DNA from 2 places in the Pseudomonas sp. P39-UII1 genome. Region 2 is predicted to be linked to the other one. Evidence: riboswitches for the same ligand, from Rfam matches in the RefSeq annotation. Region 2 holds a riboswitch; the other holds the start of a gene.

Region 1 (4,965 bases), on a different contig from region 2:
CGCCACGCGTTTCTGCCCGTTGGGCAGGCGCGCCAGCTCGACCCAGCGCCTTGCCAGCTCGGCCACGAAGTCCATGCGCTCGGGGTGGGCGCGGTAGCAGACCACGTCGGACTGGCTGCGCTCGCTGCGCCAGGCCATGTCCTTGAAGCTCACCGGGCGAGTAATGATGCGCCCGTCCAGCTCGGGCAAGGCAATGTGCATGGCCAGGTCGCGGGCACCCAGGCCCTGCTCGCTGGCTTCCCAACCGGGTTGGTTGTCCTGCGCGCAGATCGCCTGCAGCACCGGGATGTCGCGACGAAACGGCCGCAGGTTGGGGCGCTCCGGGCTGGACAGGGCAAAACCTGTGGTGTTGATCAACACCTCGGCCCCAACGTCGTCCAGCCAGCGTTCGACCTGTTCCAGGCACGCGCTTTCCTTGAGGCTGGCGACGGCAATCGGCAACGGGTTGAGGCCTGCGGCCTGCAGGCGTTCGCAGAACACGTCGATGAACGCAGTGTTTGCCGCCTGCAGGTGCGAACGGTAGAACAGCAGCGGCGCCACCGGGTAGTCCGGGTGCCACTCGCCGTACCAGTCTTCCAGGGCCGCCGCGGGTTTGGCCGGGTGATAGACCGATGTGCGCGGCAGCGGCTGCGGCGCGTCCCAGCTGTAATCGCGGCCCAGCCACTGGTTGGCCAGGCACTTGAACAGGTTGACGGCATTGGCCTTGCCGCCCTGGCGCAGGTAGTGCCAGAGGCGCTCGGCCGGTTCACCGGTAACGGTGCCAAGGCCGGTCAGCTCAGGGTCCGGGCGGTCGTCACCCGGCACCAGAATCAGCTGCACGCCGCGCGCGGTCAGCTCGACCAACTGCTCGACGCCATAGCGCCAATAGCCGACCCCACCGTGCAACGACACCAGGATTACCTTGGCATGGCGCAGTACCTCGTCGATATACAGATCGACCGAAGCATGGTTCTGCACCTGCATGGGGTTGGCCAGGCGCAGGCTGGGAAAGTCGTCTGGCAGTTGCTCGGCGGTTTCGGCGAGCAGTGCCAGGTGCGAGTCGCCGCTGCAGAGGATCACCAGCTCGGCGGGTGTCTGGCCGAGGTCGGCGATGCTGTCGTCCGGCACGAAGCCGCCGGGCTGGGTCCGCAGCAGGTGCATGGGTCAGGCGCCCAGGGCTTGGCGCAGGCGCGCTTCCAGTTGCGCGGCATCGAGGTCCTGGCCAATCAGTACCAGGCGGGTCATGCGCGGCTCGCCAGCGCGCCAGGCACGGTCGAAGTGCTTGTCGAAACGGGTGCCCACGCCCTGGACCAGCAGGCGCATCGGCTTGCCGGGGATGGCTGCGAAACCTTTGGCCCGCAGAATGCCGAACTCCACTACCAGCTGGGTCAAGGCGTCGAGCAGCAGGGCTTCGTCGGCTTCCGGCAGGTCGATGGAGATGGAATCGAAGGCGTCATGGTCGTGGTCATCATGATCGTCGTCGCCGTCATGGTGGGCGTCATGGTGGGTGCGACGGCCATCGATGTGCGCTTCCGACTCAGCGCCAATACCCAACAGCACGTCCAGCGGCAGGCGGCCGCTGCTGGCTTCGATCACCTTGACCGCAGGCGGCAGTTCTTCGGCGACTTCGGCGCGCACCTTGGCCAGGCCTTCGGCGTCGATCAGGTCGGCTTTGTTGAGGACCACCAGGTCGGCACTGGCCAACTGATCGGCGAACAGTTCGTGCAGCGGCGATTCGTGGTCCAGGTTGGGGTCGAGCTTGCGCTGGGCGTCGACCTGGTCGGGGTAGGCGGCGAAGGTGCCAGCGGCCACGGCCGGGCTGTCGACCACGGTGATTACCGCGTCGACGGTGCAGGCGTTACGGATTTCTGGCCACTGGAAGGCCTGTACCAACGGTTTTGGCAGGGCCAGGCCGCTGGTTTCGATGAGGATGTGGTCGAGGTCGCCGCGGCGGGCCACGAGTTCGCGCATCACCGGGAAGAACTCTTCCTGCACGGTGCAGCACAGGCAGCCGTTGGCCAGTTCGTAGACACGGCCGCTGGCCTCTTCCTCGGTGCAGCCGATGCTGCACTGCTTGAGGATTTCGCCGTCGATGCCGAGCTCACCGAACTCGTTGACGATGACCGCGATGCGACGGCCCTGAGCATTGTCGAGCATGTGCCGGAGCAAGGTGGTCTTGCCCGAGCCGAGGAAGCCGGTGACGATGGTGACGGGGAGCTTGGCCAGTGTTTTCATGTCGCGTTGCCCTTGGCAGGATGGCGCGGGCATGCGGGACGAAAGCCTCGGGCCAGGCCGGCCGGGCTCGTTCGCCACCGGATCACCCCGCCCGGTTGAAAGTCGAAATCGTTGCGAGGCAGGTCTCCTGGCTTGCACCGTTCAGGCCTTGATCAGACAAGAGCCTGGCGGGATGACGCCTTCCCGCGCCTGGGCGCAGTGGCTGTGTCGATCCGTTGCCGGTACTTACAGTTGCGGGGGCAGCCGCGGCTTGTACCGCGTTCCCGTCTTAGCTTCGGTTTGGCCGAAGAACCTCGAAGCGGCAAGGCTACGCGGGGGGTGGCGGGTGGTCAACTCATGGCTTGAGATTTGTGGCGCCCTGGCGACCGAGCGCCGCGCGGGCGGCGCTCGATTTGCGCACCACCACGGCATTCAAGGAGCCCCCTTCGCGTCCCACTCCGCCTCCCCCCAACCCCATCAACCAATTGACGCCACCCCTGCCCCGTGCTCTCCTTACACCCTGCGTTCAGGTGCCCCCACGGGGGTGAAACGGGAAACCGGTGCGTCGCAGGCCCTCGACCAGGGCCCGACAACTCCGGTGCTGCCCCCGCAACGGTAAGCGAGCGAAGCGTCTAGACCACTGTGCCAAGCAGTACGGCATGGGAAGGTGACGCGTTCACAGGAGCCCTGCTCCTCCTCGCAAGCCCGGAGACCGGCCTGGCGTTCATGAACACCCCGCGGTGGGCGGGCGCTGTCGCATTCCCCTGGGCCATCCACGCCCGGGGCTGTCGCGCTCGCCTGTGCCCCGTTGCCCCTATAAAAAGCAAAGCAGAGGAACGCGTCATGCCCACCACCAGCGCCAAACACACCATCGCCACCCCCGTCACCCTCAGCCAGCGCGTCATCATCGCCGCCGGCGCCAGCCTGCTTGGCCTGTGCCTGATTTACTTCGCCGGCTTCTCGCACATCGAAGCCGTGCACAACGCCGCCCACGACACCCGCCACAGCGCCGCCTTCCCCTGCCACTGAGACCGCCCCATGATCAAGCGCATTGCCCGCACCGCCGGGTTCAGCGGCCTGCTTGCAGCGTTGCTGCTGACCCTGCTGCAAAGCTTCTGGGTCGCCCCGCTGATCCTCCAGGCGGAAACCTACGAATCGGCAGCCCCTGCCGCCGAGCACCATAGCCATGACGGCGAAGCGGCCGTTGCCCACGAACATGCAGCAGGCCATGAACACAGTGCCGAGGCCTGGTCGCCAGAGGACGGCTGGCAGCGCATCCTGTCCACCACCGGTGGCAACCTGGTCGTCGCCGTCGGTTTTGCCCTGATCCTCGCTGCGCTTTACAGCCTGCGTGAACCCAACCGCGTCAGCACCGGTGCGCTCTGGGGCCTGGCCGGGTTTGCGGTGTTCTGCCTGGCGCCCACCCTGGGCCTGCCGCCGGAGCTGCCCGGCACCGCCGCCGCCGACCTCGGCCAGCGCCAAAGCTGGTGGATCGGCACCGCTGCCGCCACCGGGCTGGGGCTGGCGCTGCTGGTGTTCGCCCGCCATTGGCTATTCAAGGTGATCGGCGTGGTCTTGCTGGCAGTCCCCCACGTGATCGGTGCTCCGCAACCCGACGTCCACCAAAGCCTGGCTCCTGAGGCCCTGGAAACCCAGTTCAAGATCGCATCCTGGGTAACCAATGCCGCCTTCTGGCTGGCCTTGGGCCTGCTCAGCGCCTGGCTGTACCGCCGCTCCAGCCACGCCTGATGGCAAACCAGCACCCACCGCCGGCCCTGTACGCCGGCTTTGGTTGCCGCCGGGGCTGCCCGGTGGACGTGCTCGACACGCTGCTGCGTCAGGCCCTGGAAAGCCACGGCCTGGCGCTGGCAGCGCTGCGCGGCATTGCCAGCATCGATTTGAAGGCCGACGAGCCAGGCCTGCAACAACTCGCCAAACGTTACGGCTTACCCTTGATGCTGTTCACCGCCAGCCAGCTGCACCCCTTCGAGCCCCTGCTCAGCCATCGCTCTGCGCTGGCCCACGCCCACAGCGGCTGCTGGGGTGTCGCGGAAAGCGCGGCCCTGGCCCTCGCGCACCTCGACCACGGCAATGCCAGGCTCCAGGTGACGCGGCAATCGCTTGGCCCCGCTACCCTCGCCCTCGCCTGCGGCGGATAATCGCTACATCCATTACCTGCAAGGAATCTTCATGACGGTCTACTTCATCGGCGCCGGCCCCGGCGACCCCGAGCTGATCACGGTCAAGGGGCAACGCCTGATCCGTCAGTGCCCGGTGATCATCTACGCCGGCTCTCTAGTGCCGACGGCAGTGCTCGAGGGCCATCAGGCCGAGACAGTCATCAACAGTGCCGAACTGCACCTGGACCAGATCATCGAGGCCATGCACACGGCCCATATAAAAGGCCAGGATGTGGCCCGGGTACACAGTGGCGACCCCAGCCTGTATGGCGCCATCGGCGAACAGATCCGCCATCTGCGCGAGTTGAATATCGGTTACCAGATCATCCCCGGCGTTACGGCCACCTCCGCCAGCGCCGCATTGCTGGGCTGTGAACTAACCCTGCCAGAGGTCGCGCAAACGGTGATTCTCACCCGTTACGGCGACAGCTCACCGATGCCTGCTGGCGAACAACTGAGCGACCTGGCGCGCCATGGCAGTACCTTGGCCATCCACCTGGGGGTCAAGCACCTGGCCCGTATCGTCGACGAACTTGTGCCCCATTACGGTCTCGACTGCCCGGTCGCCGTGGTGCACCGTGCAACCTGGCCG
Region 2 (4,965 bases):
CTGAGTAGGTCTCTCAGTATTCAGAGCGCGGCCAGGCATGCCAGTTCATCCAACTTCTTCAAGGTCCAGGTGGTCGATGCGCTCGAAACGCTCGATCAAAAAGTCGATCAGCCTGCGCACCCGCGCCGACAGGTGCAGCTGCTGCGGGTACACCGCGTAGACGTCAGCACGGGTTGGCGTCTGATCTTCCAGCAACAGCCGCAAACGCCCGCTACGCACGTAGCGGGCAATGTCCCACTCGGCGCGCAGCAAGATGCCATGGCCATGCAGCGCCCAGTTCAGTGCCACCTCACCGTCGTTGCAGCTCAGTGCACCCTGCACCTTGATGTTCTGCGTGCGCCCGCCGTTGGTGAAGCTCCACACGCCATAGGGCGATTCATTCTGGCGCAGGAAAATGCAGTTGTGCTGGGCCAGGTCCGTCAGTTTCAGCGGTGTGCCGTGCTTTTCCAGGTACAGCGGTGAAGCGCACAGCAGGCGGCGGTTGGACGCGATCTTGCGGGCATGGAAAGAGGCGTCCGGCAGGCTGCCGAAGCGAATCCCCAGGTCGAAGCCGTGGCTGGCCAAGTCCAGCGGGTGGTCGCTGATTTCCAGCTGCACCTCGATGTCCGGGTAGCGCGCGTAGAAGTCGGCCAGGGCCGGGCCGATGTAGCGGCGGCCAAAACCCAGCGAGGCGTTCACCCGGATCAAGCCCTTGGGCTCGGCGCGGTGGCGGCCGATCAATTGTTCCACTTCATCGACCTGGACGAGGATGCGCGCGGCGTGAGCGAAGTACAGCTCGCCCTCGGCGGTCAGGCTCATGGAGCGGGTGGTGCGGTTGACCAGGCGCACGCCCAGGCGTGCCTCCAGTGCTGCCAGGCGCTTGCTCACCGCCGGCGGCGTGACGCCTAGCTCGCGTGCGGTGGCTGCCAGGCTGCCTTGCTTGGCCAGGAGGTGAAAGAAGCCCAGGTCCTGTGTTGGATTCATCATTAACCCATGGTTACTTAAGAGGTAATTCAGGGTTAACTGCTGCCCTGGGTTCACTACATATACTCGGCTCATACCCGCCAGCACAAGCCCGGCGGGCCACAACAAGCATGGGAGTCGAGGCATGAGCAACTACAAGATCGCGGCAATTCCGGGTGATGGCATTGGTGTCGAGGTGATCGCCGCGGGTGTCGAGGTACTGCAGGCACTGGCTGCCAAGCGCGGTAGTTTCGGCATCGATTTCGAGCATTTCGATTGGGGCTCGGAGCGTTACCTGCGCGAAGGCCAATACATTCCCGAGGGCGGCCTGGAAAGGCTGAAAACCTTCGATGCCATCTTCTTCGGCGCCGTGGGCAGCCAGGAAGTACCGGACCATGTGTCGCTGTGGGGCCTGCGCCTGCCGATCTGCCAGGGCTTCGATCAGTTCGCCAATGTACGCCCGGCCCGCGTGTTGCCAGGGGTGACCAGCCCGCTGGCCAAGGGCAAGGCAATTGACTGGGTGATCGTGCGGGAGAACTCCGAAGGGGAATACTCCGGCAGTGGCGGCCGTGTCCACCAGGGCTTGCCGATCGAAGTGGCCACCGAGGTCTCGACCTTCACCCGCGTTGGCGTCGAGCGCATCCACCGCTTCGCTTTCGAGCTGGCCCGCACTCGCCCGGCAAAACACCTGACCCTGGTAACCAAGTCCAACGCGCAGCGCCATGGCATGGTGCTGTGGGACGAGGTGTTCGAGGAGGTGGCCAAGGATTACCCCGATGTGCGCACCACCCGCGAGCTGGTGGACGCCGTGACCACGACCATGGTGCTCAAGCCCGAGCAGCTGGATGTGGTGGTGGCCACCAACCTGCATGCCGACATCCTGTCCGACCTGGCTGCTGCGCTGTCCGGCAGCCTGGGCATCGCGCCCACCGCCAACCTCAACCCCGGCCGTGACTTCCCGTCGATGTTCGAGCCCATCCATGGCTCGGCGTTCGATATCACCGGCAAGGGCGTGGCCAACCCCATCGCTACCTTCTGGACCGCGGTGATGATGCTTGAGCATCTGGGCGAACACGCTGCCGCGCGCGAGCTGATGGCCGCGATCGAAGCGGTCACCGAAAGTGGCCTGCACACGCCTGACCTGGGCGGCAAGGCCACCACCCGTGAAGTGACCGATGCAGTGTTGGCGCTGATTCGTCGCTAAAGCTCAAAGCCCATCGTCGGCAACCGGCGATGGGCTTTGTGAAATCACCCCCGTTCGATTGACGCTCCCCATTCAACCCTCTAACCTTCGCGCGTGTTTCAGGTGCCCTGCCAGCCTTGTCTGGGTGGGGTGAAACTGGGAAGCCGGTGGGCGCCATAAAGGGCGCGAGTCCGGCGCTGCCCCCGCAACGGTAGGTGAGTCAAAGGCCGCGCAGGGCCACTGGATGCCAGCATCCGGGAAGGCGCGCAGGCCGGGCCGACGCCCGCTCACAAGCCCGGAGACCGGCCTGTCACTGCCAACGGCATCACGGAGGGTGATGCGCGGTGCACCGTGGCGTCTGGCCACGGCTCCTGCGCGCTCTCCGCCTGCCTGTCTATCGACCTGTCGCCGCTTCTTCGCGTGGCGTCAGCCTGCGGAGTACCCCCATGAGCGAACTCACCGACCGCGACGAACGCCACCTGGCGCGCATGCAGCGCAAGAAGGCAGTCATCGACGAGCGCATCGCCAATTCCCCAAACGAATGCGGCCTGTTGCTGGTACTTACCGGCAACGGCAAGGGCAAGAGCAGCTCGGCCTTCGGCATGCTCGCGCGCGCTTTGGGCCATGGCATGCAGTGCGGCGTGGTGCAGTTCATCAAGGGCCGCAACAGCACCGGCGAGGAGCTGTTCTTCCGGCGCTTCCCCGAGCAGGTGCGCTACCACGTGATGGGCGAGGGCTTTACCTGGGAAACCCAGGATCGTCAGCGCGACATCGCCGCCGCCGAAGCGGCTTGGACGGTTTCGCGCCAATTGCTGCAAGACCCGTCCGTGCAGTTTGTGGTGCTCGATGAACTGAACATCGCGCTCAAGCATGGCTACCTCGACCTCGACCAGGTGCTCTGCGACATCCAGGCGCGTCCCCCCATGCAGCATGTGATCGTCACGGGCCGCGCGGCCAAGCCGGAAATGATCGAGCTGGCCGACACGGTCACCGAGATGGGCATGCTCAAGCATGCGTTCCAGGCGGGCATCCGCGCGCAGAAGGGCGTCGAACTGTGAGCCACACGCGACACTGCCCGGCCGTACTGATCGCGGCCCCGGCTTCTGGCCAGGGCAAGACCACCGTGACTGCGGCCCTGGCCCGCCTGCACCGCAACCTCGGGCGTAAAGTCCGGGTGTTCAAGTGCGGGCCTGATTTTCTCGACCCGATGATCCTCGAGCGCGCCAGCGGTGCGCCGGTGTACCAGCTCGACCTGTGGATGATCGGCGCCGAAGAGAGCCGCCGCCTGCTGTGGGAAGCGGCGGGCGAGGCTGACCTGATCCTGATCGAGGGGGTCATGGGGCTGTTCGACGGTACCCCGTCCAGCGCCGACCTGGCCCGCCACTTCGGCGTACCGGTGCTGGCGGTGATCGATGGCACTGCCATGGCCCAGACCTTTGGCGCCCTGGCCTTGGGCCTGGCGCGCTACCAGGCCGACCTGCCGTTCGCCGGTGTGCTGGCCAACCGGGTGGGCAGCCTGCGCCATGCGCAACTGCTTGAAGGCAGCCTTACCGAGGGGCTGCGCTGGTACGGCGGGCTGTCGCGCGAGCGCGGCATCGAGCTGCCCAGCCGCCACCTGGGGTTGGTGCAGGCCAGTGAGCTGAATGACCTGGATGCGCGCCTGGACGCTGCCGCCCAAGCCCTGGGCAGCAGCTGCGATGCAGCATTGCCGCCGCCGGTGGCCTTCGCCGAACCCTCGCCGCAGCCCTGCGCCGCGTCGCTGGCTGGCGTGCGCATCGGCGTGGCGAAGGACGAAGCGTTTGCCTTCACCTATGGCGCCAACCTCGACCTGCTGCGCGATCTGGGCGCCCAGCTGACATTCTTCTCGCCTGTGCACGATCAGGCGCTGCCCGATGTGGACAGTTTGTACCTGCCGGGCGGCTATCCCGAGCTGCATCACCATGCCCTGGCTGCCAACGCGCCGATGACCGAAGCCATCCGTGCCCATCACGCCGCGGGCAAGCCCCTGCTGGCCGAATGCGGCGGCATGCTCTACCTGCTCGATGCCTTGACCGACGTTGCCGGTGAACGTGCTGCGCTGCTCGGCCTGCTGCCGGGCGAGGCGACCATGCAGAAACGCCTGGCAGCGCTTGCCCTGCAGGCCGTCGAGCTGCCCGAGGGTACCCTGCGCGGGCATACCTACCACCACTCGCTGACCAGCACCGCGCTGGAACCGATTGCCCGGGGCCTGAGCCCCAATGGTGGGCGCGGTAACGAAGCGGTCTACCGCCTGGGCCGGCTCACTGCGTCTTACGTGCACTTTTATTTCCCGTCCAACCCCGAGGCGGCGGCGGCGCTGTTGCGGCCATGAGCGAACACGCCTTCAGTGATGCCGAGCGCGCCGCGGTCTACCGGGCCATCGGCGAGCGTCGCGACATGCGCCACTTTGCCGGCGGCACGGTGGCCCCCGAGGTGCTCGGCCGCCTGCTCGGCGCCGCGCATCAGGCCCCCAGCGTTGGCCTGATGCAGCCGTGGCGCTTCGTTCGCATCACGCAGGGCGAACTGCGCGGGCGCATCAAGGCGCTGGTAGAGCAGGAGCGGTTGCGCACGGCCGAGGCCTTGGGCGAGCGTACCGACGCCTTCATGAAGCTCAAGGTCGAAGGCATCAACGATTGCGCCGAACTGTGGGTGGCGGCGTTGATGGACAACCGTGAGCCACACATTTTCGGCCGCCGAACCTTACCGGAAATGGACCTGGCCTCGCTGGCCTGCGCGATTCAGAACCTCTGGCTGGCGGCCCGTGCCGAAGGCCTTGGCATGGGCTGGGTTTCGCTGTTCGAGCCCCAGGCACTGGCCGAGCT

Evidence for each region. A riboswitch is a leader RNA that binds a small molecule or an ion and turns the genes downstream of it on or off. The one in region 2 is predicted to bind cobalamin.
Region 1: linked by a shared signal. The riboswitch ahead of cobW (cobalamin biosynthesis protein CobW) and the one ahead of cobO (cob(I)yrinic acid a,c-diamide adenosyltransferase) in region 2 are both predicted to bind cobalamin.

Annotation. Positions count from the first base shown of each region.
Region 1 is NZ_JBDFPP010000010.1:64,326-69,290, forward strand. Features, by position in the region: gene cobN (cobaltochelatase subunit CobN) at 1-1,140, opposite strand, end outside; gene cobW (cobalamin biosynthesis protein CobW) at 1,144-2,214, opposite strand; cobalamin riboswitch at 2,314-2,525, opposite strand; cobalamin riboswitch at 2,705-2,929, shown strand; gene ABEH27_RS14725 (CbtB-domain containing protein) at 3,037-3,222, shown strand; gene ABEH27_RS14730 (CbtA family protein) at 3,232-3,942, shown strand; gene ABEH27_RS14735 (cobalamin biosynthesis protein) at 3,942-4,352, shown strand; gene cobM (precorrin-4 C(11)-methyltransferase) at 4,384-4,965, shown strand, end outside.
Region 2 is NZ_JBDFPP010000027.1:47,962-52,926, reverse strand. Features, by position in the region: gene ABEH27_RS23030 (LysR family transcriptional regulator) at 46-963, opposite strand; gene ABEH27_RS23025 (tartrate dehydrogenase) at 1,088-2,146, shown strand; cobalamin riboswitch at 2,230-2,451, shown strand; gene cobO (cob(I)yrinic acid a,c-diamide adenosyltransferase) at 2,572-3,183, shown strand; gene ABEH27_RS23015 (cobyrinate a,c-diamide synthase) at 3,180-4,475, shown strand; gene bluB (5,6-dimethylbenzimidazole synthase) at 4,472-4,965, shown strand, end outside.